Regions from separate parts of the Pseudoalteromonas sp. TB41 genome, predicted to be linked through region 2. Evidence: predicted binding sites of a transcription regulator. Region 2 holds the regulator's gene; the other holds the start of a gene.

Region 1 (14,966 bases), on a different contig from region 2:
TGTTGATTACTTTACTATTCATGCTGGTGTACTGCTGCGCTATGTGCCTATGACAGCAAAACGCGTAACAGGCATTGTATCGCGCGGTGGCTCTATTATGGCTAAATGGTGCCTAGCTCATCACAAAGAAAACTTTTTATACACGCATTTTGAAGATATTTGTGAAATTTTAAAACAATACGATGTGTGTTTTTCATTAGGCGATGGCCTTCGCCCAGGCTCTATTGCTGATGCTAACGATGAAGCGCAATTTAGTGAGCTTCGTACCTTAGGCGAACTGACTAAAATAGCTTGGAAGCATGATGTACAAGTGTTCATAGAAGGCCCTGGGCATGTGCCTATGCATATGATCAAAGCCAATATGGAAGAGCAACTTAAACATTGTGACGAAGCGCCCTTTTATACCTTAGGCCCACTCACCACAGATATTGCACCAGGGTATGACCATATAACCTCAGGGATTGGGGCTGCGCAAATAGCTTGGTATGGCTGTGCCATGCTGTGTTATGTAACACCGAAAGAACATTTAGGTTTGCCAAATAAAGAAGACGTTAAAGAAGGCCTTATCACCTATAAAATTGCTGCTCATGCCGCCGATTTAGCCAAAGGTCACCCCGGTGCACAAGAGCGAGACAATGCTTTATCAAAAGCACGCTTTGAATTTAGGTGGCACGACCAATTCAACATTGGTTTAGACCCTGTTCGCGCTCGTGAATACCATGATGAAACACTGCCGCAAGAATCAGGAAAAGTAGCCCACTTTTGCTCCATGTGTGGTCCTAAATTTTGTTCGATGAAAATAACCCAAGAAGTACGTGACTACGCCAAAGATCTAGAAGCGCGCGGTATTGATCCTAATAACGTGGGTGATGCCATTGAAATCAAAATGGTTGATGTAGAGGCCGAGATGAAAGCTAAATCTGAAGAGTTTAAACAAACAGGCTCAGAGATTTACCATAAAGCAATATAAAATAGGTTGCGAGTTGCGAGCATCGAGTAGCGAAATGTTTATCTTAACATCTTGTTGCTCGAAGCCAGAGACCCGCAGCTCGCAGCTAAATGTAGGAGTGTTTATGTTTTATGACATTGCTGTGGTGGGCTTTGGTTTAGCGGGGCGGTTGGCGGCGCTTGAGTTAAGTAAGCAGCACCGTATTACTGTATTTGAAGCTGATGACGAGCATACTCAAAATAGTGCGGGTAAAGTGGCGGCGGCTATGCTGGCACCACTAGCTGAGTCGGTTATGTGTGAACATGATTTAGCACTATTGGGAGTAGATTCTATTGCTCGCTGGCCTGCTATTTTAGATGAGTTAAACAGTGAGGTGTTCTTTCAACAGCAGGGCACCTTAGTGGTTGCTCACCCGCAGGATAAAGGCGACTTACAAAGTTTTGCACAGCGAATAAAGCCGTTACTAAATTTTAGTGCCAAAGCGGTTAATACGCAGCAAATAGCGGATTTAGAACCTGAGCTTACAGGGCGTTTTAATCAAGGGCTATTTTTATCCGGTGAAGCGCAAATAGATAACCAAGCCTTTTATAAAGCCAGCTTTAGGTTGCTAAATAAGCGCAAAGTAAAGTTTGTGTTTAATCAACGCGCCAGCATCTTTGATAATAAAGTGAATAATCGAGAGTTTGATTACATTATTGATTGCAGAGGGCTTGGAGCCAAACAAGATCAGCCACTTCGAGGCGTGCGCGGGGAAGTGGCAAGGTTATACGCCCCTGAGGTTAACTTAACGCGGCCTGTGCGTTTAATGCATCCGCGTTACCCTATTTATATTGCACCTAAACCTAATCATGAATATGTCATAGGGGCAACGGAGATCGAATCGCAAGATACAGGTCCTGCAACTGTGCGCTCAACCCTTGAACTATTATCAGCGGCCTACACTGTTCATAGTGGCTTTGCCGAAGCGCGATTATTAAATATTCAAACAGGCTTACGCCCAGCGTTTAGCGATAATCGCCCACAGGTAAAAAAAACGAGCAAGGTTATCAGTATCAATGGCTTATATCGCCACGGCTATATGTTGGCACCCGCGCTTGTGGCACAAGCATTATCGCAAATAGAGTGAGTATTAAATGAACATTACAATTAATGGTGAGCCTTTAAATGTGACTAGCCATGCGCTGCTGGAAATAGTAAAAAACGTGGGTGCGATGGCGCCTTATGCCGTGGCTGTAAATGGAGAGTTTATTCCTCAGAGTCGCCATAGCCACGTTGTTATAAATGAAGGTGACAGTATTGAGTTATTGTCACCTATCCAAGGTGGATAGTGCTATGCAAAGCAAAGACTGTTTAACAATTTATGGTGAACCAATCAATAGTCGCTTGTTAATTGGATCTGCGTTATATCCGTCACCAGATATCATGACGCAATCGATTAAAGCCTCAGGTGCTGAGATAGTCACCGTGTCACTTAGACGACAACAAAACGCGGCGGCAGGGAATGATTTTTGGCAATTAATTAAAAACACCGGTTTAAAAATACTGCCTAATACTGCCGGATGCCACAGCGTCAAAGAGGCTATTAACCTAGCTAAAATGTGCCGAGAAGTATTTGCTACCGATTGGATAAAACTTGAATTAATAGGCGATGACTATAATTTACAGCCCGATCCCTTTGCATTACTTGAAGCCACAAAAATATTGATTGATGATGGGTTTAAAGTACTGCCTTATTGCACTGATGATTTAGTGCTGTGTCAGCGCTTGAATGGATTAGGCTGTGAGGTGCTAATGCCGTGGGGCGCGCCTATTGGCACCGGTAAAGGATTGTTAAATAGTTATAATTTAAAAACCATTAGAGAACGCCTGCCTAATACAACATTAATTGTTGATGCCGGGTTAGGTTTACCATCGCATGCCTGCCAAGCACTTGAATTAGGGTATGATGCGGTATTATTAAATTCAGCCATTGCAGGGGCGGGTTGCCCAGTGACTATGAGCCGTGCATTTAAAGCTGCGGTAGAGGCAGGGCGCTTTGCATACAATGCCAAAGCAATGCCCGAAAAAGACGTTGCAACCCCCTCAACCCCAACAATGGGTATGCCATTTTGGCATCAGCAGTAAGGAAAGAAAAATATGACAAACGTAGTGTGGACAATTGCTGGCTCTGATTCTGGCGGCGGCGCGGGTATTCAAGCCGATATTAAGGCAATGCAAAGTTTTGGTGTGCATGGTTGTACAGCAATCACCGCGCTTACCGCTCAAAATAGCTTAGGTGTAGAGGCCATTAATGCAGTGTCTACCGATATTATTGAGTCCCAGTTGCTTGCACTTGAAAAAGACATGAAAGCCAAAGTGATAAAAATTGGTATGCTTGCCAATGTGCAGCAAATTCAGTTAATTAGTGAGCACATAAGCCATTACAAAGCCAAATGGCCAACCCCGCCGGTTATTGTGTATGACCCTGTGGCTATTGCCTCAAGCGGTGACTTACTAACAGAAGAAGACACCGTAAGTGCGATAAAAGAATGTTTACTACCGCTGGTGGATGTAATTACCCCAAATACCCACGAAACCCAGTTATTAACGGGTGTGTATTTAATTGGCCCTGCAGCGATTAAAGAAGCGGCGAGTAAGCTGATGGCGTGGGGCGCAAAAGCGGTGGTGATTAAAGGCGGACATTGGGATTACCCAAGCGGGTATTGCATTGATTACTGCACACAAAACGGTGAAGACTATTGGCTAGGTAATGAAAAAATTCAAGTTCCTCATAGCCATGGTACAGGGTGCAGTATGGCGTCAGTAATTGCTGCGTGTCTTGCAAAAGACTACCCGTTAAAAGATGCGTTTATTTTAGCTAAAGCCTATATAAACCAAGGTTTAAAGCAATCAGTTCGCTATGGCGAGGGCATAGGGCCGGTTGCACAAACGCAGTTTCCTACCGATTTAGCGCATTACCCTCAGGTGATTGAACCGGGTAGCTGGTTAGGTGATGAGTTGGATTTTGATGTGCCGCTTGATTTTAATATGGCTGCTGATTTTGCAGCCTGTGAAAGTAAAAAGCTTGGCCTCTATGGTGTGGTTGATAGTATTGAATGGCTAGAAAAGTGCTTACAGCAAGGAATTAAAACAGCTCAGCTTCGTGTTAAAAATAAAACGCAGAATGAGCTAGATGAACTGATTGCCAAAGCGGTCACCTTGGGTGAGCAGTATAATGCGCAGGTATTTATAAATGATTACTGGCAACTTGCCATCAAACATGGCGCCTATGGGGTGCATTTAGGGCAAGAAGACTTAGAGAGTGCAAACTTAGTTGCTATAAAAGAAGCAGGCCTGCGACTTGGTCTCTCTACCCATGGCTTTTATGAAATGCTTCGGGCGCATAATTACCGCCCAAGCTACATGGCGTTTGGTGCTATTTACCCAACGACGACCAAAGACATGACAGGGCAAATACAAGGGCTTGAAAAGCTCAATAAATTTGTACCGCTTATGCAGAGTTACCCTACAGTCGCTATTGGCGGTATTGATTTAAGCCGCGCAACTGAAGTAGCAAATTCGGGGGTTGGTAGCGTAGCTGTGGTACGTGCCATTAGTGAAGCGCCTGATCATGTTTCAGCAATTAGATCACTACAAACCGCGATTAATACGAAATATGACTGATACATCGCAAACGTTAAATGATAAAGAAACCTTGCGTTACAGCCGCCACATATTACTTGATGAAGTGGGGCTTGACGGGCAGTTAACGCTGAAACGTTCAACGGTTGCCGTAGTTGGTGCAGGTGGCTTAGGTAGTCCTGCGCTGCTGTATTTAGCGGCAGCTGGCATTGGGTCGCTTATTTTAATTGATGACGATGTAGTTGAACTGTCTAACTTGCAGCGCCAAGTGCTCTATAAAGTAAATCATTTGGGGCAAAACAAAGTTCGCGCGGCTGGAAAGGTGCTTGCGAGCCTTAACAATCAAATAAATATAATAACCCACACTCAAAAGCTGGATGATACCAACAGTGCGTTGCTCTTAAAAAACGCCGATATAGTGCTTGATTGCTCTGATAACTTTAGTACCCGTTATGCGGTTAATCGCTATTGCATTGCTAATAACACTCGCTTAATTACAGGGGCTGCGCTGGCAACTCAAGGGCAATTAATGGGGTTTGATTTTAGACAAAGTGACAGCCCATGTTATGGCTGTGTTTACCCTCAAAGTAGCGATGCACCGGTTATAAATTGTAGTAATGCCGGGGTAATTAGCCCTTTACTTGGGATTGTTGGGTCAATGCAGGCACAATTAACCCTCAATATGTTGTTAGGTCATTTTAAGGGGAATGTGTTTATAACGTTTGACGCATTAAGCTTAAAGCAACAGCATTTTAAGATGACTAAGGATTTAGCGTGTAAAGAGTGTGGCGGGTATGAGTAATGAAAAGCTTGGCTTTTAACGTGAGTAAGCTCTACGTCTACAAGAAAAGAACACCGCGGTTATTGAAAATAAACGCGGTGTTTTTTTAAGCTCGAACTGACACTACCTATTAATCATCAATTTTTGCAAAGGCAGTGCCTAAACGAGTAACTACCTCTGGGAGTTGATCGTCTAATATTTCTGCTTTGTTCGCACCCCATGCGAGCACAACCGTTGAGCCTAATTTAAAGCGACCCATTTCTTCCCCTTTCTTAAGGGTGATCGCGTTTTCGCCTTTAGTTGGGTAGTTCCAGCTAAACACATCACTGCCAGCTGGTGGAGTCACTGTGCCAGCCCAAATAGTTTCTATGCTGGCAACAATGGTTGCGCCTACTAAAACCATAGCTAGCGGGCCAATTTCAGTTTCAAAAATAGCCACTACACGCTCGTTACGGGCAAATAAATTTGGTACGTTTTGAGCGGTAAGTGGGTTTACTGAAAATAAATCGCCCGGTACATAAATCATTTTGCTTAGCGTGCCATCAATTGGCATATGAATACGGTGGTAATCTTTTGGTGCCAAGTAAATAGTTGCAAATTTACCGCCTAAAAACGGGGTTGTGTCGTCTTGTGATCCACCTAACAATGCTTGTAAGCTGTAATCGTGGCCTTTAGCTTGAATAAGTTGACCATCAACAATGTCGCCTAGTTGGCTAATTGCGCCGTCTACTGGATGAATAATAATTTCTTCATCTTCAACCATAGGACGCACACCGTCTTTTAACGGACGGGTAAAAAATTCATTAAAGCTTTTGTAATGAGCCGGATCTGAATATTTAGCTTCGCTCATATCTATTTTATATTGTTTAATAAATAATTTAATTAATGTGGTTGTTAACGCACCGGCTTTTGCTGCAGCAAGTTTACCTACCACACGAGAAATAAAGTGTTTTGGCATGGCATACTGCATGGCGATTTTAAATTTATCTAAACTCACAGGTTATTCCCTTATTATACGCGGGGCGCACGAGCGCCTGCACGGCCATCGGCCATGGTTTCTAAAATACGGTGGTAGCTTTCAAAGCGTAATTTTGAAATATCGCCATCGGCTACCGCTTGTTTAATTATACAGCCCGGATCGTTTAAATGTTTACAATCTCTAAACCGGCATCCGCCTATAAATTCTCTAAATTCTTTAAAGCACCAAGTGACGCGTTCAACATCTAAATGCCATAGGCCAAATTCACGAATTCCCGGTGAGTCAATTAAATTACCCCCACTCGGTAAATGATGAAGGCGTGATACCGTGGTGGTGTGCTGGCCAAGCCCGCTGTTTTCAGACACTTCTTTAGTCAAAATTTCAGCATCCGGCAGTACAGTGTTAACTAAGGTAGATTTACCCACGCCACTTTGACCAACAAAAATATTATTTTTGCCCGCAAGTACTTCTTTTAACTCATTAATGCCTTCGCCAGTTATATTACTAACTAGCAGCACCTGATAATTAAGGTTACGGTAAATGTCGAGGATTTGTTGTATTTCGTTTAAACCAGCTTCATCAATTAAATCAATTTTATTCAGTACTAAAATGGGTTCGATACCCATGTCTTCACAGGCAATTAAATAGCGGTCAATAATGCTCGGGGTAAACTCTGGCAGTACCGCTGAAACCATTAAAATTTGATCAATATTAGCGGCAATCACTTTAACCCCATCATAAAAATCGGGGCGCGTGAGTTGTGAACGGCGCTCTTGAGTTGCTTCAATAACACCCGCTAAATCACCTTCACTTACTTTTGCACGGCGAAACAATACTTCATCGCCGCAAACCAAGTTCGATACGGTACGACGAATATTACAACGTAATACATCACCGTTTTGTGTTTCTACATCGGCATGTTGTCCAAAGCGGCTAATAACAATCGCATTTTCCACTTGACCTAAATTATCTGTTTGCCATTCTTGCGCGCCGACTTTTGCCGGTTTTGTATCGGCATTCGATAAGCGCTTTTGATGATTGGCCTTGATCCTACGGGATTGGCCTTTACTTAATTTTTTCTGTTTTGCCACTTGAGGCCTATAACCTGAGTTAAATGCCGAGTTTGCCAAAAAAAGCTTTAGCTCGACGGTTGATGCTAATATGATATATCGAAATGCGTTGGATCTAAAGAAAAGCACCGTTTAAGGTAATTATGACTATTAATAAATCAAATTTAATTTGGCTCGATCTGGAAATGACCGGACTTGAACCAGAGACTGACAAAATACTTGAAATTGCAACTGTTGTCACTGACGCTGATCTGAATATATTAGCCGAAGGCCCAACCATTGCCATTCATCAAAGTGATGAACTACTTGATGGTATGGATGAGTGGTGTACAACTCAGCATGGCAAATCAGGGCTTACAGCGCGTTGTAAGGCAAGTACTTTCGATGAAGCTTATGCCGCTGAGCAAACCCTCGCGTTTTTAAAGCAATGGGTACCAGCGGGTGCTTCACCTATGTGTGGTAACTCGATTGGCCAAGACCGTCGTTTTATGAATAAGTATATGCGTGAGCTTGAAGACTTTTTTCATTACCGTAATTTAGATGTAAGTACCATTAAAGAACTTGCTCGTCGTTGGAAACCAGATGTATTGGCTCAAGTGAATAAAAAAGGGTCACATTTAGCGTTAGACGACATTAAAGATTCGATTATGGAATTAAAGGTTTACCGAGAAAAGTTTTTTAATTTATAAAAAATACTTGCAAAGCACCCTAATTATTGTAGAATCCTGCCCCGCTCAAGACGATAACCCCCGCGGGGTTAGTGTGTTTGAGCTTTGACTTTTGAATGCGGCACTAGCTCAGTTGCCAGAATGTTGAACGCGCCCTGTCGCGCACCAACGGACGAATTACTGACTATTTTGAATGCGGCACTAGCTCAGTTGGTAGAGCGCGACCTTGCCAAGGTCGAGGTCACGAGTTCGAGCCTCGTGTGCCGCTCCAATTTCTCACCAAAGAAATTGTAGTTCAAGATGAAAAGTTAAAATTGATATAATGCGGCACTAGCTCAGTTGCCAGAATGTAGGACGCGACCTGTCGCGCACCAACGGACAAATTACTGACTATTTTGAATGCGGCACTAGCTCAGTTGCCAGAATGTAGGACGCGACCCGTCGCGCACTAACGGACGAATTACTGACTATTTTGAATGCGGCACTAGCTCAGTTGGTAGAGCGCGACCTTGCCAAGGTCGAGGTCACGAGTTCGAGCCTCGTGTGCCGCTCCAATTTCTCACCAAAAGAAATTGTAGTAGAAATAAAGATTCAAGATGAAAGGCGAAAGGAACAAGGTTTAATTTTGACAGAACCTAGGACCTAGAATCTTCATATAATGCGGTACTAGCTCAGTTGGTAGAGCGCGACCTTGCCAAGGTCGAGGTCACGAGTTCGAGCCTCGTGTACCGCTCCAATCTTATTTACTTTCCAGATATTCATTTTCAAATAGCAAACAATAATCCACATGTGAATCATTATAAATTTAATTTATATAATTTTTATTAGATTTGAAGTGCTCAATGGATGCGAACGATCTGTGTTGTAAAACCTAAAACCTAGCTCTAAAACGTTTCGCCTTGCAAAGTGGCAATAATACGCCTAGCCCCGCCATGGTCGCGATGTTCGCCTAAGTATATTCCTTGCCAAGTCCCCAGCGCTAATTGACCATCATTAATAGGTATCGTTAACTCGCAACCTAAAGTGCTGGTTTTAATATGAGCAGGCATATCATCATCGCCCTCATAGTCATGACGATAATAAGGCTGGCGCTCAGGTACAAACTGATTGAAGTGGCTTTCCATATCCATACGCACGGTCGGATCGGCATTTTCATTAATGGTTAAGCTGGCAGAGGTGTGTTGAATAAATAAGTGTAATAAACCTATTTTTAGTTGGCTCAGCTGTGGGAGTTTAGTCAGTATGTCGTTATCAATTAAGTGAAAGCCCCGCGAGCGAGGCTTTAATGTAATCGTGGTTTGCGACCAGCTCATAGCTTATCGAAGCTCACTTCAATGTTTGCATTACCTGCATCACTGGTAAATGGCATAATAATTTTTTTGCCGTCACTTTTATGCGTAATAGTATGGTTTTTACCAGACACAACAATGGGGGTTGCCATGGCAAAGTCATAGCCTTTTTCACCTAATAGGTTTTTAGCACCACCGGTGACCATATTGGTTATTTCGCCGACCATGTCAGTGACTTCTTCATTTACGCTGTCAGGTCGCTCACCTAACATACGTTCCATTATAGTCAGCGCTAAACTTTCGTCGAAGGTTATTGAAAATGAACCGCGAGTTTGGGGGCCAACCATACCAATTAATCCCGATACATCACCACAGGCTACTTCATCGGTTTTAATGCGAGGTTTACCTGGTTTTAACTGAGTTTGAGCCATGGTGCTCAATACATTCATCAAAGAAGATAAAAAGGGATTAATGAACTCTACATTCATATTATATATCCTTAAATTGGTACTGATAGAGGGTATACGTAAAGTATAGCTATAGTCGCTCAGCTATGCTCGACAAGCGTCACATTTACCGTGTGCTTCTATGGTTTGCCCAGAAACTACAAAGCCACTTTCGGCTGCTAAGTTATTGAGCTCATGTGAAATTACTGTTGAATGCAGCTCTTTAACAAACCCACATGTATCGCAAATTAGTAATTGAACAGGATGAATATGATCAAAGTGATGACACAACATGAATGCGTTAGTGCTTTCAATTTTATGAATAAAACCGAGTTCTGCTAAAAAGTCTAAAGCACGATAAATTGTCGCAGGTTTTGCGCCTGTTTCAGTGACTTTTAATTGCTCTAGCAAATCGTATGCACCCACACCACCTTGAGCGCTTGCTAATAAACGAAATACCTTTTCGCGAATAGGTGTGAATCGCGCACCACGGTTGTCGCATATTTGTTTTGCTTTACTTACGAGTGATTCTATATTCATCTTCTCTCATCCTTACTTTGCCGTGATATACTAACATACTGTATTGTAGTTGCAGCGTTTTATTAACCGCTTTTGTGAAAAGGTATTCATTAATGCATGAACTATTAGCCATATTTATTTTCTTTTTTGCAGTTATCGATCCAATCGGCACAATTCCGGTTTTTATCGCCGTAACTCGGGGTGATGACGACAAGTTTAAGCGTAAAGTAATTTTTAAAGCAGTGGGTGTATCTGCTTTAGTACTGTTATTTTTTGTGGTTGCCGGTGAGCAATTACTCAATGTGATTGAGATTCCACTATCGGCATTTCAAATAGCCGGTGGGTTGATCTTATTAATTTTTGCACTCTCCATGACGTTTGGTGAAAGTAAACCCGAAGCTGAAATTAAAAGTGTTCGCGATAGCACTGAAACCGCTATTTTTCCGCTGGCTATACCCTCAATTGCAAGCCCAGGCGCTATGTTAGGTGCGGTATTAATGACGCGTAATGAAGAATATACTTGGGTTGAACAAATGATTACCTCATCAATGATGCTGGCCGTTTTAGTGGTGGTACTTATTTTGTTATTACTTGCTACGCATGTACATAAAATAATAGGTGATAGTGGGGCAAGTATTATTAGCCGAATTATGGGGTTAATTTTAAGCTCAGTCGCAGTAACGAATATTTTAAATGGTATCGCACAATACTTTGGCTTGCAGGTGTTTGCTTAATATTGCTGCGCATGGGGCTTTTGTGTAAAATGCAGCGCCTTTTAAGCTGTGCTTAAATTATAAATTTTTGAGGACTACATTTTGGATAAACGTACTTTAAATCGACGCTTTTCTGTTGCCCCCATGCTTGATTGGACTGATAAGTAAGTATTTAAAGGGTTTTAAAGGTTAAGGGGTGACTATAGGGTCACCTTTTTAGTTTTCAGGGGTCCCGATATAACACAGTTTGTATCATAATTAATTGACTAGGTACTTAACTTCAGTTACTTTACACACCATTAAGTTAACTTAACTAAACATAAACATCATTTAAGTTGCTTACCTTATTTATGCAACTATTCTTAATATTAGTAGTCTTATTTATTAGTTAACAGCCAATAACGGCTGTTTTTGTCGTGAGGTTTATTATGGAATTGCCAGCAGTCAAGAATATACTTGATGCCAACTGGGACTGGCGTCTACCTGTAAATATCCAAGATATTGCAGAAAAACTGAACATTAAAGTTGACTCTATTAATCCTTTTAACCCTGATCATAATGATTACAGAGGCTTAAGTGGCCTAGCTGAAATTAATAATCAAGGTCAAAGAGTAATTTACTGCAATAGTACAGAAAGCACTAACCGTAATCGCTTTACATTAGCGCACGAACTTGGTCATCACGTTCTTAATCACGTTAACCCTCAAAATCCTTGTTTTCGAGATGACTCAAATACGTTCAGCTCAAACTCACCAGTATGGCAAGAGCGTGAGGCAAACAACTTTGCAGCTCAGTTGTTAATGCCGCTTGATGCAATTAAAACAATGCTATTTGTTAAAGGTATTAGTAACATAAAACAGTTAGCGGAGATTTTTCAAGTTTCGGAAGCTGCCATGTATTATCGCTTGAAGAATTTAGGCTACCTAACTTTATAAAGTTGAGCCAAACAAATTATTAATATAATCTAGCCCTTTAATTTAAGGGCTTTTTTATGTCAGGTGAAAATAAAAATGATGGGTTTGATATTGCTGGTGACGTTAGTAGCTCAAATGTTAACGTCAATAATGAGCAAAACTCAAAAATAATCGAATTCAACGTACTTGAAGAAAAAATATATCTTGGTTTTAAGGTTTTTGGTTTTATTATTGCCATGGGGTTAGCCGTATGCTTTTTAAAAACAGGCCTTGAAGTTAGTAAAGATTCATTAATGCATATTGTTCACCATCAGGGCCAACCAACAAAATTGGTAGAAGTCTCAAAACCAGCAGATGAAAGTAAAAAAGAAAACAAAGAAATAAAAAAAGAAGAGCCAGAAAGTATGAGTAATAAAATGCTTTACTCAGGATCAATCATAACTTTAGTTGCATTTATACTTGGTACAGGCTTAACCTTATTGCTGACTATTGTTAAGTTCTCTTTCCATAGCCGGCAACAAAATGAAGATAATCCAAACGTAGCGCTCGCAGGTCCAGCAAGTGAGTTGTTTATGGCCTTGGCGAATTATATAAAAAGCAAAATTAAATAAAATAGCCCGCTAACTAGCGGGTTTTTTTGTGTTCCAAATTTCTAAATATGAATTATTTTGATAAATAATGACCTTTTTATTGAATGGTAGGCTGCTTATTGGCTTAATAAATACAAAATTCATTTCAAATGTTGGAGAGAGGATGCTTACCGCCTTTTTTGTGTTTAGTTTTTTAGTAGTATTTTTGACTATAGGAACAAGTCGCGTTAATTTTAGTGTTATTGTCTGCTTGGTGTTTGTGCTACTAGGTATACGTTTTGCAGGTATGCCAATTGAAAATATTGCGTTTGCAATATTAGGTATTATGATTGGGGCTAAAGTATCTATTGTTTGTAAAGTACATCAAATACATTAATTGAATTTTTAAAGCTCGCACCTAGCGGGCTTTTTAATGCCTGTATAAATCCCCATTGAGGGGGACTGGTTTCAGTCACCCCAAAAAGTTACTCGTTCTGTGCAATCTAATCGACTGGCCAACAACACCTTCAACGCTATATTCATCATACCCAGTTATTTTCACCGCTGGGTGATCAGGGTTAGCCGATAACAGCCGGTTGTTTTTTAAATCAGCTATTTTGCAAACAAACAAGCCATTTAACACCGCAACAATCACATCACCGTGTTTTACTTTTGCCGCTCTATCAATAATTAATAAATCCCCGCTAAATATCCCAACACCTTCCATACTGTTACCACTGGCACGACCAATAAAAGTAGAGTCACTTAAAAGACTATTATCTAAATTTGTCTCCAGTTCTTTTATGCCTGGTCCCACATCAACATTAGAATCAATCATCAAATAACCCTATTTATAAAAAAATTTAAATTAATCTTAGCGCTATTTAAGCCAGTTTTAAAATCATGCTCGGATGATTAACGCCTTGAAAATGTTCATACAACAAAAGTTATAACTCATTGCCATTACTAATGTAAATAAAATAAAAGCTAAAAACACGTGTCAAAAACAGGTAAAAATAACAACAAATAAGTTGTTGAAAATCAATGTGTTCGAAAGATTAAACTGGATTAATATACAGTGTTTTTATTGCTATTATAAAATTTATCATTACAATGAAATTGACTCCTTAATTAGGAATCTTTTAACAAACAAAAGGAACACAGTATGAACAAGCAAAATGCACACGGAAAATTAGCACACATCAATGCTGGTGTAGCAAAAGCTAAAAATGGCGGCGGTGGCGGCGGTGTAGAGCCACCAAAAAAGAAATAAGCCATTAAAAATATTAACCAGCATTAATGCTGGTTAATTACACCACCAAGGAAACCACATGATTGATTTTATAACCGCCACAGACTGGACAATAAGAGCTTTAGAAATACTCATTATTGTATTTTTGCTCGCAACGCTTAATAAACACCGCTCAGCATTGTTTTTTGGCGGTAAAAGTAATTTAAAATCAATTGATGATCACACAATGCATTCATGCTTTATTGCAGCACTTACAGTGATGGTATTTCACTTTGTAAGCTCAAGCTTAGCTCAATACATAATTACAATAGAAATGAGCAAGCTAGCACTCAGGCAGTTTTTTTACTTCACTATGTTTAGTTGCTCAATGGCATTTGTCGTTGCGTTATTTTTTATGCATAGCATTAGAGGTTGCACGTTCTCAACAACAGCGCGGTTTTGCTTATACCTTGCACTAGCTCAATCGGTTGTGCAGCTAATACAATTTATTATGCGCGGCCTGCTAGATAACAGCATGCTATCACCCGCTTATAGCTTTAGCGTTGTCGCGCTTAACATACTATCGTTAGGTGTTGTTGCTATATACCCAGTTAAAAAATTTACTCGCTCACTAACTAAAGAGGGAATTTAAATGCCATTACTCATAGTAATGTTTATCTGTTTAACAATGGCGTTGTGTATAACCGGAGTCGCAATAGTGCGCGGCCAAAACACAACAGGCATAGAAACCATACTTAAACATAAAATAAAACACTATATGCCAGAGGGAACAGCAGCCCACCAAGACGATGGCGGTGTAGCCTACTCAATAGTCATGGATTTAGGCGCCACAATAGAGCAGCCAGATAACTGGGATAAAATAGAATCAATGAACGTGGTACACAAACGCGCTACCATGTTTAGAAACCAAGCACTTAAAAAGCCAACTAACATACCACACGCGCAAGAACGGCCTATATTCAAACTTGTTAAATAACCCGCTAATGCGTAATGCCAGTCAGTTAAGAACTGACTGGCATTTTCTTTTATAGGGGTACTTATTCGGCTTCTTTCTTATCACCCTTGGATAATGCCTATCTGGTAATCTATCGGGTAAAATAAACAATCTAAGTGTTGTCAGTAACTCATCGTAATGAATAGGCAACTTACTTGCACTATGTATTGGCGTAAACATAAAGAAAGCGATAACCTGTCGC
Region 2 (14,966 bases):
CGCCACCGCGCCAACTATTGGCCATGGGCTTTGATCAGGTACGTAATAATGTTCATATTTTTGATTCATTTCATTTGCTCCTAGTTTTTCACTAGTTTTATAAGCTAGTTATTACTGGCTACTAACTTCTCGCTAATATCAAATACGGTATAAGACAGAGTTAACTCCTCCACATCACTGGGTAACTCAGTATCAACATAAAAAAGTAATTTAAACTCTAACTCCTCGCCAGCTTTTAAAGGTTGCTGGTCAAAGCAAAAACACGCTATTTTGTGTAAATACTTAGCCGCTTTACCCGGCGCTACCGAGGGTATCGCTTGCATCACTTTGTCTTCATTACTGTTGTTTTTAGCGCTAAACATAACCTCACGCATGGCCCCTGGTTTTACATCTACACTGTATTCTTTAGATTTAACCTCAAAAGGCGCACCACTTTGGGCATGCGTAGTAAAACTAACGCTGACCTCTCTATTCTCAGTAATCAAGGTACTTTGCTGTGCTTGTTCTAGCGAGGGCTTACCATTAAGCCCGGTTATATCGCAAAACACGTCATATATAGGCACCATGGCAAATGCAAAAGCAAACATTGCAATGCAAATAACCACCAGCTTTTTTAATAACGGCAAGTGAGTCATTATTTAATGTCCGGTGGCGTTGAGAACGTATGATATGGCGCTGGTGAATCAACTTCCCATTCAAGCCCTTCTGCCCCATCCCAAACTTTTGCAGGCACTTTATCGCCCCCTTTTGCACATTTATACACAACAACAACAAACAGTAATTGTGATAAACCAAAGGCAAACCCACCTATACTAATAATGGCGTTAAAGTCAGCAAACTGCAGCGCATAATCAGGAATTCGACGTGGCATACCGGCTAACCCAACAAAATGCATTGGGAAAAACAGCACATTTACACTTACCAACGACAACCAAAAATGCCATTTTGCCAAGGTAATATTGAACATATTTCCGGTCCATTTTGGCAGCCAATAATAAGCCCCCGCCATAATAGAAAACACCGCGCCCGTTACGAGTACATAATGAAAGTGCGCAACCACAAAGTAGGTGTCGTGGTATTGAAAATCGGCAGGCGTAATAGCCAACATCAATCCCGAAAAGCCACCTAAAGTAAACAGCACAATAAATGCGATACTAAACAGCATCGGCACTTCAAAGCTAATAGAGCCACGCCACATAGTTGCTACCCAGTTAAATACTTTTACGCCGGTAGGTACCGATATCAGCATAGTCGCGTACATAAAAAACAACTCTCCCGCCACGGGCATACCTGTAGTAAACATATGATGCGCCCACACAATAAAGCTCAACAAGGCAATCGAGGAAGTGGCGTACACCATAGAGGCATAACCAAATAGTTTTTTACGTGAAAAAGTAGGCACAATCGTAGAGATAATGCCAAAGGCAGGCAAAATCATAATATAAACTTCAGGATGACCGAAAAACCAAAAAATATGCTGGAACATTACCGGATCACCACCACCAGCGGCATCAAAGAAGCTGGTCGCAAAGTATTTATCGGTGAGTACCATAGTAACTGCACCAGCAAGTACCGGCATAACCGCAATAAGTAAAAAAGCCGTGATCAACCATGTCCACACAAATAACGGCAGTTTCATCCACGTCATCCCCGGAGCACGCATATTCACTATAGTAACCACCACATTAATGGCACCCATAATCGAACTGATACCCATTATGTGTACCGCAAATACAAACATTGCTGTGTTGTCGTTACTATAAGTGGTGGAAAGCGGGGCGTAAAAGGTCCAACCAAATGCAGGGCCACCACCAGGCATAAACAATGACGCTAACAAAATTAAAAACGCAAACGGTAAAATCCAAAAACTCCAGTTGTTCATTCTCGGTAATGCCATATCTGGCGCACCAATCATTAGCGGGATCATCCAGTTTGCCAATCCAGTAAATGCAGGCATTACTGCACCAAATACCATGATCAGTCCATGCACTGTGGTCATTTGGTTAAAAAAGTGTGGATCAACTAACTGTAAACCCGGCTGAAATAGCTCAGCACGGATCACCATGGCCATTGCTCCACCAATCAAAAACATGGTGAGGGAAAAAATTAAATATAAGCTTCCGATATCTTTATGGTTGGTTGTAAATAACCAGCGCTTAAAGCCAGTAGCGGGTTGGTGGGCATGATGAGCCTCATTGGTGTTAGGTTGTTCTGCAATGCTACTCATTATTTAGCCTCCCCATCAGCATCCAGTGCCGCTTGTATTTCGCTTGGTTGAATTACCTCTCCGGTGTCATTACCCCATGCGTTACGCTTATAAGTAATAACGGCTGCTATCTGCTTAATAGATAATTGCTTTGCAAAAGACTGCATCGCTGTACCTGGTTTACCATAAAGTAAAATATCGATATGACCTTTGATATCACCTACCACTATTGGGCTACCTTTAAGTGCAGGAAAAACACCTGGCAGGCCTAAACCAGTTGGTTGGTGACACGCAGCACAGCTCGCCATATAAACTTGCTCACCCAGTGCCATTAACTCTTCTTTTGGTACTACTTGGTCTAATAACGCAGCGTCTGCTTCAGCTGCTTTTTGCTTGGCTTGTTTAGCCTCTGCTAACCACGTTTTGAAGTCTTCTTCTGTTTTAACTTCTACCACAACAGGCATAAAACCATGATCTTTACCGCAAAGCTCTGCACACTGCCCACGGTAAGTACCAACCTCATTAATATTGGTCCATGTTTCGTTAATAAACCCAGGGTTTGCATCTTTTTTAACGGCAAAGTCAGGCACCCACCATGAGTGAATAACATCATCTGAAGTCATTAAAAAACGTACTTTTTGATTAATTGGTAGTACCAGCGGTTTATCGACCTCGAGCAAATAATTCGGGTTTTTATCAGCAAGGTTGGTTATTTCATTTTGAGGTGTAGCTAGCATGGAATAAAACTCAACGTCCTCCCCCATATACTCGTAATGCCACTTCCACTGTGAGCCTGTAATTTTAATGGTGAGATCAGCTTTGCTGGCATCCTCCATGGCAATTAAGGTTTTAGTCGCAGGAATGGCCATAACAATTAATATGACAAAAGGGATCGCAGTCCACAGTATTTCTACTTTGGTGCTTTCATGGAATTGGGCAGGGACAGCCCCTTTAGATTTGCGATGATGAATGAGTGCCCAAAACATAATGGCAAACACGATCACCCCAATCACACAACATATTAAAAAAATAGTCATGTGCAGTTGGTATACATTATTACTTATATCGGTTACGCCTTTACGCATATTATATTGGCTATTAGCAAGCACATTCTGCGAAAAAACAAACAATATAAGCCACAAGGAAGAACTCAGCTTACCCATGTGACGGCTCCTTTGATGCTATTGCTGACGCAAAGCGAAGAGGCATACGGCTTAAACGCCTATTCGTTATTTTTATTTTTTATAAGGGTGCTGGATTTAGTAAATGTGTGTTCTCAAAACGACTAAGCTGTGAGTTATTTTTATTCCAGCTCTTTAATAACTAGTTAAAAAATAAACAATAAGCAAGGTGAGTATGAAAAATAAACAAGGTGTATTTTTTAAAATGCGCAGCTAAAAAAATAGCAACTAGTCAGGCAATTAATCTAAGAGTCAGGTTTAGTAAGGGGTGTATTGAAATTACAGGATAGAAATATAAAAAATTGTTAACTTAAAAAAGCAGAGTAAATTTGTTTATTTATAAAGTATTTAGTGATTTTATTTATGATAGGAGAAGCACTTAACAACATATAGTCATACATTTGATAAGTTAGACATTGTGCTGCTAACAAACCCAGCGCCTAATCACTATTAAGCGCTAAATTATGCTTTAATACTACATCCAGTCAGCGTTACGAATAACACCTACCGCTAAGCCTTCAATATTGAACGACTCATTTTCTAAATCGACCTCAATAGCTGAAAACTCATCATTTTCAGCATGTAAGAGTACTTTTCTGCCCGCTTTTTCTAAACGCTTCACGGTTACATCGTCGTCAACACGGGCAACAATAACTTGTCCATTTTCGGCAACTTGGGTTTTATGCACAGCAAGTAAATCACCATCCATAATACCAATGTCTTTCATACTCATACCGTTAACACGCAATAAAAAATCGGCCGCAGGTTTAAACATTAAAGGGTCAATTTTACAGTGGCTTTCTACATGCTGTTGCGCCAATATTGGCTCACCGGCAGCAACCCTGCCAATTAAAGGCAAGCCCAACTGCTCTGGCTCCTCTTCTTCAACAAGCTGAATGCCCCGACTCGCGCCTGGCTTCATTTTAATAACACCTTTTTTGGCCAGTGCTTTTAAGTGTTCTTCTGCAGCATTCGCACTTTTAAAACCCAGTGTTTGTGCAATTTCGGCACGTGTAGGAGGCATACCAGTGTCTTTAATAAACACTTTAATGAGTTCGAGTATTTGCGCTTGGCGTTTCGTTAATGGTCGCATACAACTGGTTTTCCATACAGTACAATTAACTGTGAGTATATACAGTTATTTAAAAATCGCAAATATAAATTAATGCCTTATATGCCGTTATCATCAAACAATAACCTACTTTAAAAGCAGGGTGATAAATGTAATTATTAGCAACGCATTATCATATTAATAAATTTTAATTCTCAATTACTTATCCAAGGAGCTAGCATGAGTATTTGGCATCAACCGATTACATTAGAGTTTTGTAAGCAATTAGATCAAGGTATTACAGGCCAAGGGACACTCATGAAAACCATGGGAATAGAGATCAGTGAAATTGGTGATGACTACTTAGTGGCAACTATGCCGGCAATTCCAGAGCATCATAACCCTATGGGTATCGTTCATGGGGGTGCAAATGTGGTGCTTGCTGAAACAGTAGCAAGTTATGCCGCTAATTTTGTGGTTGATTTCAATCGATTTTATTGTGTTGGCCAAGAAATCAGTGCAAGTCATTTAAAGGCATCACGCAATGGCACATTAACGGCCACAGCGAGAGCTTATCATATCGGCAAGCGCAGCTCGGTTTGGGATATTAAAATAACCAATAGCCGCAATGAGCTTTGCTGCGTATCACGTATGACCGCAGCCGTAGTTGAGCGAAAAGGCTAGTAAGTCAATTAACCAAGGTTGAAGTTAAATTACTTTTCGAGAGGGTAAATAGTAATTTCTACGCCTGCACCAATTGCAGATATACGTAACAAGGTATCTGCATGTAAGGCTTGGTTAAAGCATTTTGGCGAAGTGCCAGACTCAAACCCAATATCGAAAGTTCTGCGTGAACAACTCAACCATTGCTTTAATGCATTGCGTGAACACGACTCGATTAACTCACACAAGTGATTAATCGCTTTATCTGGCGTGGTTATTTCACCTGCAACCTCAATGCGAGCAAGTTGACGGTATTCGTCTTTATCATAATGTAAAATAGTTGCGACCTTTTTTAAATCAGCAACTAATACGCTAATATCTTGCTTTGACTCAAGCTCTAGATCTACATTTAAAAATTGAATTTCCGACATTATCTCGTTTTTACCCTCTATTAATTTCATTGCAAACTTTAACGCAGTTTTACCGTTATACCAAATCAACAACGCAGGAATTACCTCATTAACGCATTTTTAGCGTTAGCCTCTGAATATTGCCCACTATTTACTCCTCAAAAACGCCCTCTACAAAATACGCAAATTAAAATTAAAGCATGCCGGCGGCAGTTTACTTTTTTATTCTAGGCCTTAAACTAGCCGCTCCTGTAGTTCACGTATGTGATGGATATGATTCGGTTTATTTTAGCTTTGTTGGCTTGCTGTGCTTGTTTTTCAGCAATGGGCGAACAATTTACGCGGTTTTCGAGTGCCAAAAAGCACTTAATTAATACCCTTCCCGAAAACGCTAAAAGTATTTATTGTGGTTGCGATATAAAAAAACAAGGCAAAAAGTTGGTACCCGACCCTACCCATTGTGGCTACGTGCCTCGCAACACACTAACCCGCTCAGGCAAAGTAAATCAACGTGCCCTGCGAATTGAATGGGAACATATTGTCCCTGCATGGGAATTTGGTCACCAGTTACAATGTTGGCAAGATGGTGGGCGTAAAAACTGCCGCAAAGTTAGCGCTAAGTTTCGCATGATGGAAGCCGATATAAACAATTTAGCCCCTGCAATTGGTGAAATTAACGCCGATCGCTCAAACTACCGCTTTGGCATGTTAGCCCAAAACGCGACGCAATATGGTCGCTGTGAGGTTAAAGTTAATTTTAAACAACGTGTTGTTGAACCGCCTGTTCATGCACGTAAACGCATTGCCGATGCGTACGCTTACATGCAAAAAACGTATGGTTTAAAAATTTCAGCTAAACAACAAAAGCTATTTAATGCTTGGCAACAACAAGCTTATGCTGCTAACACAAATAGTAAAAAGCTGTAAGTTTAAATTAAAAGCGTGTAACACACGCTTTTAATTAACCTATAACGCTTGGTGTGGTCCAAATATTTCGTAGTGAATGTTTGAGCTTTGCACACCTAAATCAAGTAGCTGGCCTTTTACGTAAGCCATAAATGATGCTGGTCCACACAAATAAAATGCCCCTTCGCTAATAGGTAATGATGTCTCAAGCACCGTTAAATCCATTAACCCAGTGAAATCACACTCCTCGCCACCTTGATTAAACCAAGTAAATGTTTTTAGCTGTGGATGCATTGCCGTTTGCTGCGCTAAATACCCTTTAAATGAAAATTCGCGGCTGTTTTCACATGCGTGCAAATAACTAATCGCTTGATTTTTATCACCACTAAGTAGCGTTTGAAGCATCGCCATCATCGGGGTTTGGCCAACGCCTGCTGAAATAAGTACCACTGGAGTTGCCTCATTTTTTAAAATGAAGTCTCCCGCTGGCGGGTATAACTCTACTCGTGCGCCTTGCTCTAGTGAGTGTAAATAATTAGACACCACGCCAGGCTTTGGTTGGCACTCTTTTTTAACGCTAATACGATAGTTTTTAGCATTGCTCTTTTGCGAAATAGAATACTGGCGGATCTCTTCATATTCTGCGCCCTCAGGCTTAACTTTAATGCCAATGTACTGTCCTGGCTTGTAGGTAATAACTGCTTTACCATCCACAGGTGTCAGCGTAAAACTAGTTACGAATTCAGATTCAATATGTTTATCAGTAATTTCAAACTGGCGCGTGCCTGCCCAGCCACCATGGTTGTTTTTACTGTGCGCATACAATGCCGCTTCTTCGGTAATACAAATATCAGCAAGTACACCGTAGGCTTCGCGCCACGCATATTCAACATCGGCAGTAAACTGCTCAGGAATAAGCTCTTTTAACGTACCGATTAAATGTGCGCCCACAATAGGATAATGCTCAGGTAAAATATTTAAGCTGGTATGCTTATGATTAATTCGCGCTAGCGCCTCTTTTAACACGGCTAAATTATCAAGATTTTGCGCGTACGCAGCCAATGCATTAAATAATGCAAATTGCTGACGACCCGTTTCTTGATTAGTCATATTAAAAATATGTTTAAGTTCGGGATTATGACTAAACATGCGCTTGTAAAAATGATCGGTTACGACCGTACCTGCCTCTGCAAGCAATGGCACCGTGCTTTTAACTATTTGTATGGTTTTATCGGATAACATGTTTATTTCCTATGTAATAACTAACTGCTTGCATTTAGCATTACACAGAGCGTGCCAACTAATTAAACCTATAATATTCAATAAGTTAAATTAACTCGCTTTACAAGATGAGTCTTTATGACCTACTATAAAACCTGTAAAAATACACTAACAGGTCATTTTGACATGAACCAACAATTCAACCTGACGCAAGTTGCATTAGAACTTGCGCAAAGTACGTTACATGCTCACAGTTTTGAGCAACTTTTAGCCACGGTTGAACGTGTTATTCCCAGCGATGCCAGTGCATTATTGATTCGCCAAGGTGAGCAATTAAAACCCTTAGCCATTAAAGGCCTTATGCCCGATAGCCTAGGACGACGTTTTGATATTGCGGAGCATCCTCGCCTTAAAGCCATCTGCAGTAGTCGTTTGGCTCTGCAATTTGCACATGACTGTCCACTACCTGATCCATACGACGGGCTACTACTGGCTAAAACCGGTGATATTCCAGTGCATGCCTGCTTAGGGTTACCCCTTTATGATAAAAACGCACTACTTGGCATTCTGACCTTTGATAGCCTTAACGCCAATGCGTTTGACGGTATCACCACTGATACACTCAACACCTTACAAACCTTGTGCAGTGCGCACTTTAAAACAGCCCTAGAGCTTGCCCATTACAAACAACATGCGCAGCACTCTAGTGAATTAGTACAAGCGTTAAACCGTGAGGCGCTCAAACGTGATGGTGGTGAAATTATTGGCCAAAGCTCTGCAATACAAACGCTTAAAAATGAGATAAAACTGGTTGCGGCATCAAACTTTAGTGTCCTTATTTTAGGTGATACTGGGGTCGGCAAAGAGTTGGTGGCACGTAATATTCACTTACACTCCGCACGTAAAGATCAGCCATTAATTCATTTAAATTGTGCATCACTGCCTGAAAACCTCGCAGAAAGTGAATTTTTTGGCCATGCAAAAGGCGCTTTTACGGGTGCGCAAAATGCTCGCCAAGGTAAATTTCAGTTAGCCGATGGCGGCACCTTATTTTTAGATGAAATCGGCGAGCTGCCTCTGGCTATGCAAAGTAAATTATTACGCGTACTGCAAAGTGGCGAAGTACAAACCGTTGGCGAAGATGAACTTAAATATGTCGATGTTAGAGTGATTGCAGCAACCAATCGCGACCTAAAACACGAAGTAACACAAGGACGGTTTCGCGCCGATTTGTACCATCGATTAAGTGTTTATCCACTCACAGTCGCTCCATTGAAAGCCCGTGATGAAGATGTTATTTTATTAGCTGGTTATTTTGCAGAAAAAACAGCCCGCAAGCTCGCTATTAAACAGCTAAAACTCAGTATTGAAACGCAACTGCTGCTTAAAAAATATGACTGGCCAGGCAATGTGAGGGAGCTTGAGCATGTGATTAATCGGGCTGCATTAAAGGCTAAACAACATCAGTGGCAGCAACCAATTATTACTATTGAACCTGCGCATTGTGAGCTAAATTTAAGCGCTGTTAACACCTTAGCTCTTGAACACTCAAACCAGCTTGTAATCCCACCTTTAGCAAACAACATTTCGTTAAAGCAAGCCACAGATACCTATACTCAGCAACTTATAATACAGCAACTTAAACAACATAATTATAACTGGGCAAGCACAGCGCGTAGTTTACAGGTCGACCGCGCTAACTTAACGCGGCTAGCCAAGCGCTTAGGTGTTTCAATAAAAAAATCGTTGTAGCCTTTTTAACTTAACTTTCGCTGCCTAAAATAATTTTTTAATAGCTGACTAAACGCTTGAACTTTTGCCGTTCGATGCACTAAATGATGCGTAACCAGCCACAAATCGGTTGGCCAACTCAGTTCATTAGGCAGTACAGGGACTAAATCAGAGTATTGCGCTGCAACATCATGCTGTAATCCGCCAATACCGAGTCCTTTTACTATGGCGCGGGTCGCTTCTGAGGTTTCTGACACTCTTAGCTTAACTTGCGACGGGGGAATATTTTCATCAACCCATGCAAAGTAAGGCACTTTGGCATTATACCCTGCTACACCTGACACAAAGCTATGCAGCGATAGTTGCGCTAATGTTTGTGGCAACCCATAACGGCTAATGTAATGCTTTGATGCATAAAATCCTGACGAGAGCGCCGCTAAATGCTGAGCAATATAATCACCCTCATCCGGTCTGGGTCCAGCTCTTACTGCGATATGTGCTTGGCCATGATCTAAACGTAAACGTTTTTGATCCATAATCACTTGTAATTGCACTTGCGGATGCAAGGTTTGAAACTGCTCACACACCTCACTTAATACATCAATAAAGCCACTAACTGTGGTGAGTAACAAGCTACCTTGCAAGGTGCTATCTGCAGCAATAATGTCATTATGTAGGCGCTCTAGTTCACCATTAATCGCTTGTGCTGTGGTAAATAACTTAGCGCCAATTTCTGTGACTTTGTAGCCGCGAGCATGGCGATGAAATAGTCGCGCATTTAAGCTTTTTTCTAAGTTATTTATTCGCCTGAGCACCGTACTATGGTGAACATCTAACACTTCGGCAGCGGCAGTTAAAGTACCTAAGCGCGCTACCTCGTAAGCAACCTTCAGGTCTTGCCAATCATTAAATTGAATTGCCATGATAACTACTCTTTAATCTGTGCATATACGCACACAAGTTTTGCGTTTATTTGGCTTTTCTGCAAGTGATTATTTGTTAAAGTCACATTATACAAACTCATTATCAGGAGCAGCTCATGACAACACCAAAAATTATTGCCCTAGCAGGTAGCTTACGTAAAGATAGCTTTCATCAAAAACTCATTAACGAAGCGGCACGCTTTGCTTTAGAAAGTGGCGCTGAAGTAGAAGTGATTAAACTCGCAGACTTAGCCATTCCTATGTTTGATGAAGATCTCGAGGCACAAGGCACACCAGCCGGTGTACAACAACTTAAAGACAAACTTCGCGCAGCCGATGGCATTTTGCTGGCCAGCCCAGAATATAATGGCTCTATTACCGCCGTGTTAAAAAATGCTATTGATTGGGCATCGCGCACCGAACAAGGCGCAGAGCCTGCATTTGCAAATAAAGTAACCGCGTTATATGCAGCCTCACCAGGTGGGTTGGGCGGTTTACGGGGCTTAAATCATGTGCGTGATATATTATCAGGCATTGGCAGCTTAGTATTAGCGAACCAACTGGCAGTACCGGCTATTCATACTTTATTAGATGACAACGGTCGAATTAGCGACCCCGCTACCGCTGAAAAAGTGGCTGGTCTTGCACAGCAGTTAGTTAGCGTAGCAAGTAAGCTTAAATAAGCAGCCACTATAACTTTGTTGCTGCAAGCTTTGCAGCAATAAAGTCTTCATGGGTAACATACAATAAATTAGCAACACGACGAATAACGTATTCTTCTTGTGGATCAAGTTCTCCATCGGAGTACGCTAAACGCCAAAGTAATTCAACTATATCAATGCGTTGCTGTGCACTACATTGATTGTTAATTTGCTTAGAAAATTGAAAATAATCAATGGCGTCATCTAAGCTTGCACTTGCTTGCTCGGTTAACTCATCTACTGCTTCATCCGTTAAATCAAAATATTTTTTTAATGTTAGACTTAGCGTATGTTGCTCATCAGCCTGTAAATCGTTATCCGCTCGCATTACCTCAATTAATAATGCGGCAACCGCTGTTTTTAAATCATGTTGTTCAATATCATAATCTTGCTGATCAATACTCGAAAAAAGCTGTTTAATTTGCTTGAACATCACATTTCCCCTTTTTGGGTGTTAGACTTATATCATAACGGGTTTAATAGATATGCTGATCACACTACCCAAAATCAAGATGGAGTTAAAGGTTTATGAGTATAAAAGCCAATCATTACATACATGGAATTATTAGCTGGTGTTTATTAACAGGGTGTTTGAGTGTGTCGGCAGAGCAAAGTGAAATGCAGCGACTTTATGATTTTGATGAAAAGGTGCATTATAAGCAAACTCAAATAGACACTAACAATTACCACTTAGAAATACAGTCTGACGACTACCCACATTTTAGAAACCAAAGTGTGTTTTTGTTGCGCCACGCAAATCGTTTATGTCACGATAATCCTTTTATGTTAAAAGTGACTGAGGGCGTGCAGGAGTACCAACGCTTTCCAACTAAACCGCGTGCTTATCAGCCACCGCTCAGTGTATTTGTGCAGTGTGAAATGCCTGCAGAAAAAACCTCAAAAAAATAACACCTCGTTATTTTCAGTAAAACCACTGAGTATTAAAATAGCCTGTGGTTTTACTGTAGTTAACCTGAACTAAGTTAGTTAACGCCATATCCCCACGGCGCAGCCGGTGGTGTGATAGGTTTAGTTAAATCAAAATCAACACGGAATTCGCGACCTTGGCGAATAAGTCGATAAGTGAACTGTTCAGGGTAAATATACATTTGCCATTTATTGCCTACCGATTGCGGTATGCCTTGGCTAACAAATAACTCTTTTGAATACTGATCTGCAGGGAATGACTGCATATTAGCAAAACCCGCATCCACAGTATGACCGCCATACATAGTAGACACATCATCGCTGCCATCTTTATGGCGATGATCGTGCTTTAGGCTCAAACCACTACCTGTTTTAGTAATAATCCACGTACGTGAAGCATCATCACCGACATGAAACGGCACTTGTAGCTCACGTTCATTACACTTACGCACATGCATAACTAATTTTTTACCGGCAAATGAACTCGGCCCTGTGGCATTATCAACCGTTACTTTACCCTCAAAAGCTTTACCGCAATGTGCAGCAATACTATTGAAAAAGCTATCATGACTTGGAATTGATACTAAAGGTGCTGGGCGAGCTAATGCAGCGGTTGATGCCAGCATAAACGCTGCAGCTATTAATAATTTCATAATGTGTCCCTAAACATGTAAAAAATCAGCTTAGCGTTTAAGCAAACACAAAGAAAATAATCACGATGAACAGCAATAAAAATTAACAGAACAATGGAGCTTTGCTTTAATTAATTGGTAAAAAAATATCGCTTGAAAGAAAATGAGAAATTAAATATCGTTGTTTGATAAAGGAGAAATAACTAATACCAACTCGCTTAATTAAGCGGTCTATTTTGAGGCAGGAAAAACGGGTTGATAGCTAGGCAAGAAATTCGCTATTTAGTTGTTCTAAATGAGAATTTTTTAACACAGATAGCGACACGTTTAGCCCCGCAAAATGATTGAGTATTATTGCGGATTGGTATAAACGTAAAGCCAGTTTTAGCGTGGAGCACATATTTAAATGGAAAAATATATCGGCTTAATAATCATCGTATTACTATTAATTATTCAAAATCGCTACACTCTGCACATATATCAACACCTTGCTGAGCAGCACCCAGAACAATGGAAAAAATTATCACAAAATTCATTAGATGGGACACCCTATGCCAATCTTGCTGAGTCATTTAAAGATGGTTTTTTTTCGACTATCAACGACCCAAAGGTAGTCCGCTACCAGAAATTTAAAACTCTCAATTTATTACTAATGGCAATGATTACATTAGCAAGCTTATTGCGTGGTTTTTTAATATAAGCGATTAAAAAAGCGCAACCTAAGTTGCGCTCCAGTTTCATATGTAAAAGGTTACTGCCACGGTCTTTCTGCGGCTAACTGCTTTTCAAACGCATCAATTTGCGGATTGAGGGTTTCGGTTACACCAATAAAATCTAAGCCACTTAATAAACGCTCTTTTACGTCTTTGCGAATATCAAAGCGAATTGGCGCAAACTTATTGCTGGTAAGCACTTGGTTTTCAAGATCCACATCAATGTGAATATCGTCGTGCTGCTCACTTAACACAAATAACTCTTCCAGCGTTTGCGCTGGCAATGCAATGGCAAGCATTTGATTGTTACCACAGTTATTAAAGAAAATATCAGCAAAGCTTTCAGCTAAAATCACTTCAAACCCATATTGCTTTAATGCCCATGGTGCGTGCTCGCGTGATGAGCCACAGCCAAAATTATCGCGGGTTAATAATATTTGCGCACCTTGGTAACAAGGACGATTTAAAATAAATTCAGGATTTGGCTCGCCATTATCTAAATAACGCCAATCGTAAAACAGTGCTGCATCAAAACCATCACGGCTTGTTGAGGTTAAAAACTGCTTAGGAATAATTTGGTCGGTATCGACGTTGTTTTTATCAAGTGGGGCCATTAAGCCGCTAAAATAGATGCTCATTAAGCTTCTCCTCTAATATCAACAAAGTGACCATGTATTGCAGCTGCTGCCGCCATTGCAGGGCTCACTAAGTGTGTACGTCCGCCGCGCCCTTGGCGACCTTCAAAATTACGATTCGAGGTGGAAGCACAGCGTTTACCAGCTCCTAAACGGTCATCGTTCATAGCTAAACACATCGAACAACCCGGCTCGCGCCACTCAAACCCTGCAGCTTTAAAAATATCGGCTAAGCCTTCATCTTCAGCTTGCTGCTTAACTAAGCCTGAGCCTGGAACAATCAGCGCTTCAATACCAGCTAAAACCTGTTTACCTTCAACAATTTTTGCTGCAGCGCGTAAATCTTCAATGCGGCTGTTGGTGCATGAGCCAATAAATACCGTGTCTACTTTGGCGCTTGATAGTTTATCGCCCGCTTTTAAGCCCATGTATTTAAGCGCACTGCGAATTGCATCGGCTTTAATTAAATCGGTTTCTTTATCTGGATCTGGAATACATTCATCAACGCCAATCACTTGCTCTGGATTAGTCCCCCAAGTAACTTGCGGTTGAATACTGCCTGCATCTAACTCTACTTCTAAATCAAAATGAGCACCATCATCCGTTTTTAAAGTTTCCCAGTAGGCAACAGCGGCATCAAAATCAGCACCTTTGGGTGCAAACGGGCGCCCTTTTAAGTACTCGTAAGTGATTTTATCTGGGGCAATTAAACCTGCCTTGGCACCCATTTCAATGCTCATGTTACACAATGTCATACGGGCTTCCATTGATAGAGCTTCTATGCCTTCACCACAAAATTCAGCCACATAGCCAGTGCCACCAGCAGTGCCTAGCTTACCAATAACCGCCATAATTAAATCTTTAGCTGTTACTGTAGGGCGTAATACACCGTTAATTTGAATTTTTAACGACTTCGCCTTTTTTTGCTGTAGTGTTTGCGTAGCTAATACATGCTCAACCTCTGAGGTACCAATACCATGTGCCAAGGCACCAAACGCACCATGCGTTGAAGTATGACTATCGCCGCAGACTATAGTGGTACCTGGTAAAGTAATCCCCTGCTCAG

Evidence for each region. The regulator LexA, encoded in region 2, represses DNA repair genes until DNA is damaged. The targets are predictions, from matches to a motif close to TACTGTATNNNNATACAGTA.
Region 1: the regulator LexA is predicted to act here: its motif matches at 13,580-13,599, upstream of L641_RS0108370 (S24 family peptidase).

The regions. Positions count from the first base shown of each region.
Region 1 covers NZ_AUTH01000062.1:1,224-16,189, reverse strand. Annotated here, with positions in the region: gene thiC (phosphomethylpyrimidine synthase ThiC) at 1-970, shown strand, start outside; gene L641_RS0108460 (FAD-dependent oxidoreductase) at 1,074-2,075, shown strand; gene thiS (sulfur carrier protein ThiS) at 2,083-2,277, shown strand; gene L641_RS0108450 (thiazole synthase) at 2,282-3,073, shown strand; gene thiE (thiamine phosphate synthase) at 3,086-4,612, shown strand; gene L641_RS0108440 (HesA/MoeB/ThiF family protein) at 4,605-5,372, shown strand; gene asd (archaetidylserine decarboxylase) at 5,482-6,348, opposite strand; gene rsgA (small ribosomal subunit biogenesis GTPase RsgA) at 6,363-7,421, opposite strand; gene orn (oligoribonuclease) at 7,544-8,089, shown strand; tRNA gene L641_RS0108420 (tRNA-Gly) at 8,264-8,339, shown strand; tRNA gene L641_RS0108415 (tRNA-Gly) at 8,547-8,622, shown strand; tRNA gene L641_RS0108410 (tRNA-Gly) at 8,729-8,804, shown strand; gene L641_RS0108405 (secondary thiamine-phosphate synthase enzyme YjbQ) at 8,953-9,381, opposite strand; gene L641_RS0108400 (chemotaxis protein CheX) at 9,378-9,845, opposite strand; gene L641_RS0108395 (transcriptional repressor) at 9,909-10,343, opposite strand; gene L641_RS0108390 (MarC family protein) at 10,436-11,056, shown strand; gene L641_RS0108385 (ImmA/IrrE family metallo-endopeptidase) at 11,464-11,970, shown strand; gene L641_RS23115 (hypothetical protein) at 12,027-12,560, shown strand; gene L641_RS0108375 (hypothetical protein) at 12,628-12,915, shown strand; gene L641_RS0108370 (S24 family peptidase) at 12,991-13,356, opposite strand; gene L641_RS0108360 (hypothetical protein) at 13,850-14,401, shown strand; gene L641_RS0108355 (hypothetical protein) at 14,402-14,746, shown strand; gene L641_RS0108350 (IS4 family transposase) at 14,768-14,966, opposite strand, start outside.
Region 2 covers NZ_AUTH01000085.1:20,499-35,464, reverse strand. Annotated here, with positions in the region: gene L641_RS0113620 (cytochrome c oxidase subunit 3) at 1-69, opposite strand, end outside; gene L641_RS0113615 (cytochrome c oxidase assembly protein) at 105-635, opposite strand; gene ctaD (cytochrome c oxidase subunit I) at 635-2,227, opposite strand; gene coxB (cytochrome c oxidase subunit II) at 2,227-3,369, opposite strand; gene lexA (transcriptional repressor LexA) at 3,863-4,480, opposite strand; gene L641_RS0113595 (PaaI family thioesterase) at 4,679-5,122, shown strand; gene L641_RS0113590 (hypothetical protein) at 5,152-5,532, opposite strand; gene L641_RS0113585 (endonuclease) at 5,785-6,438, shown strand; gene hmpA (NO-inducible flavohemoprotein) at 6,478-7,659, opposite strand; gene norR (nitric oxide reductase transcriptional regulator NorR) at 7,825-9,390, shown strand; gene L641_RS0113570 (LysR family transcriptional regulator) at 9,396-10,292, opposite strand; gene L641_RS0113565 (NAD(P)H-dependent oxidoreductase) at 10,409-10,975, shown strand; gene L641_RS0113560 (TerB family tellurite resistance protein) at 10,983-11,426, opposite strand; gene L641_RS0113555 (hypothetical protein) at 11,522-11,902, shown strand; gene L641_RS0113550 (hypothetical protein) at 11,977-12,573, opposite strand; gene L641_RS0113545 (hypothetical protein) at 12,959-13,252, shown strand; gene leuD (3-isopropylmalate dehydratase small subunit) at 13,304-13,903, opposite strand; gene leuC (3-isopropylmalate dehydratase large subunit) at 13,903-14,966, opposite strand, start outside.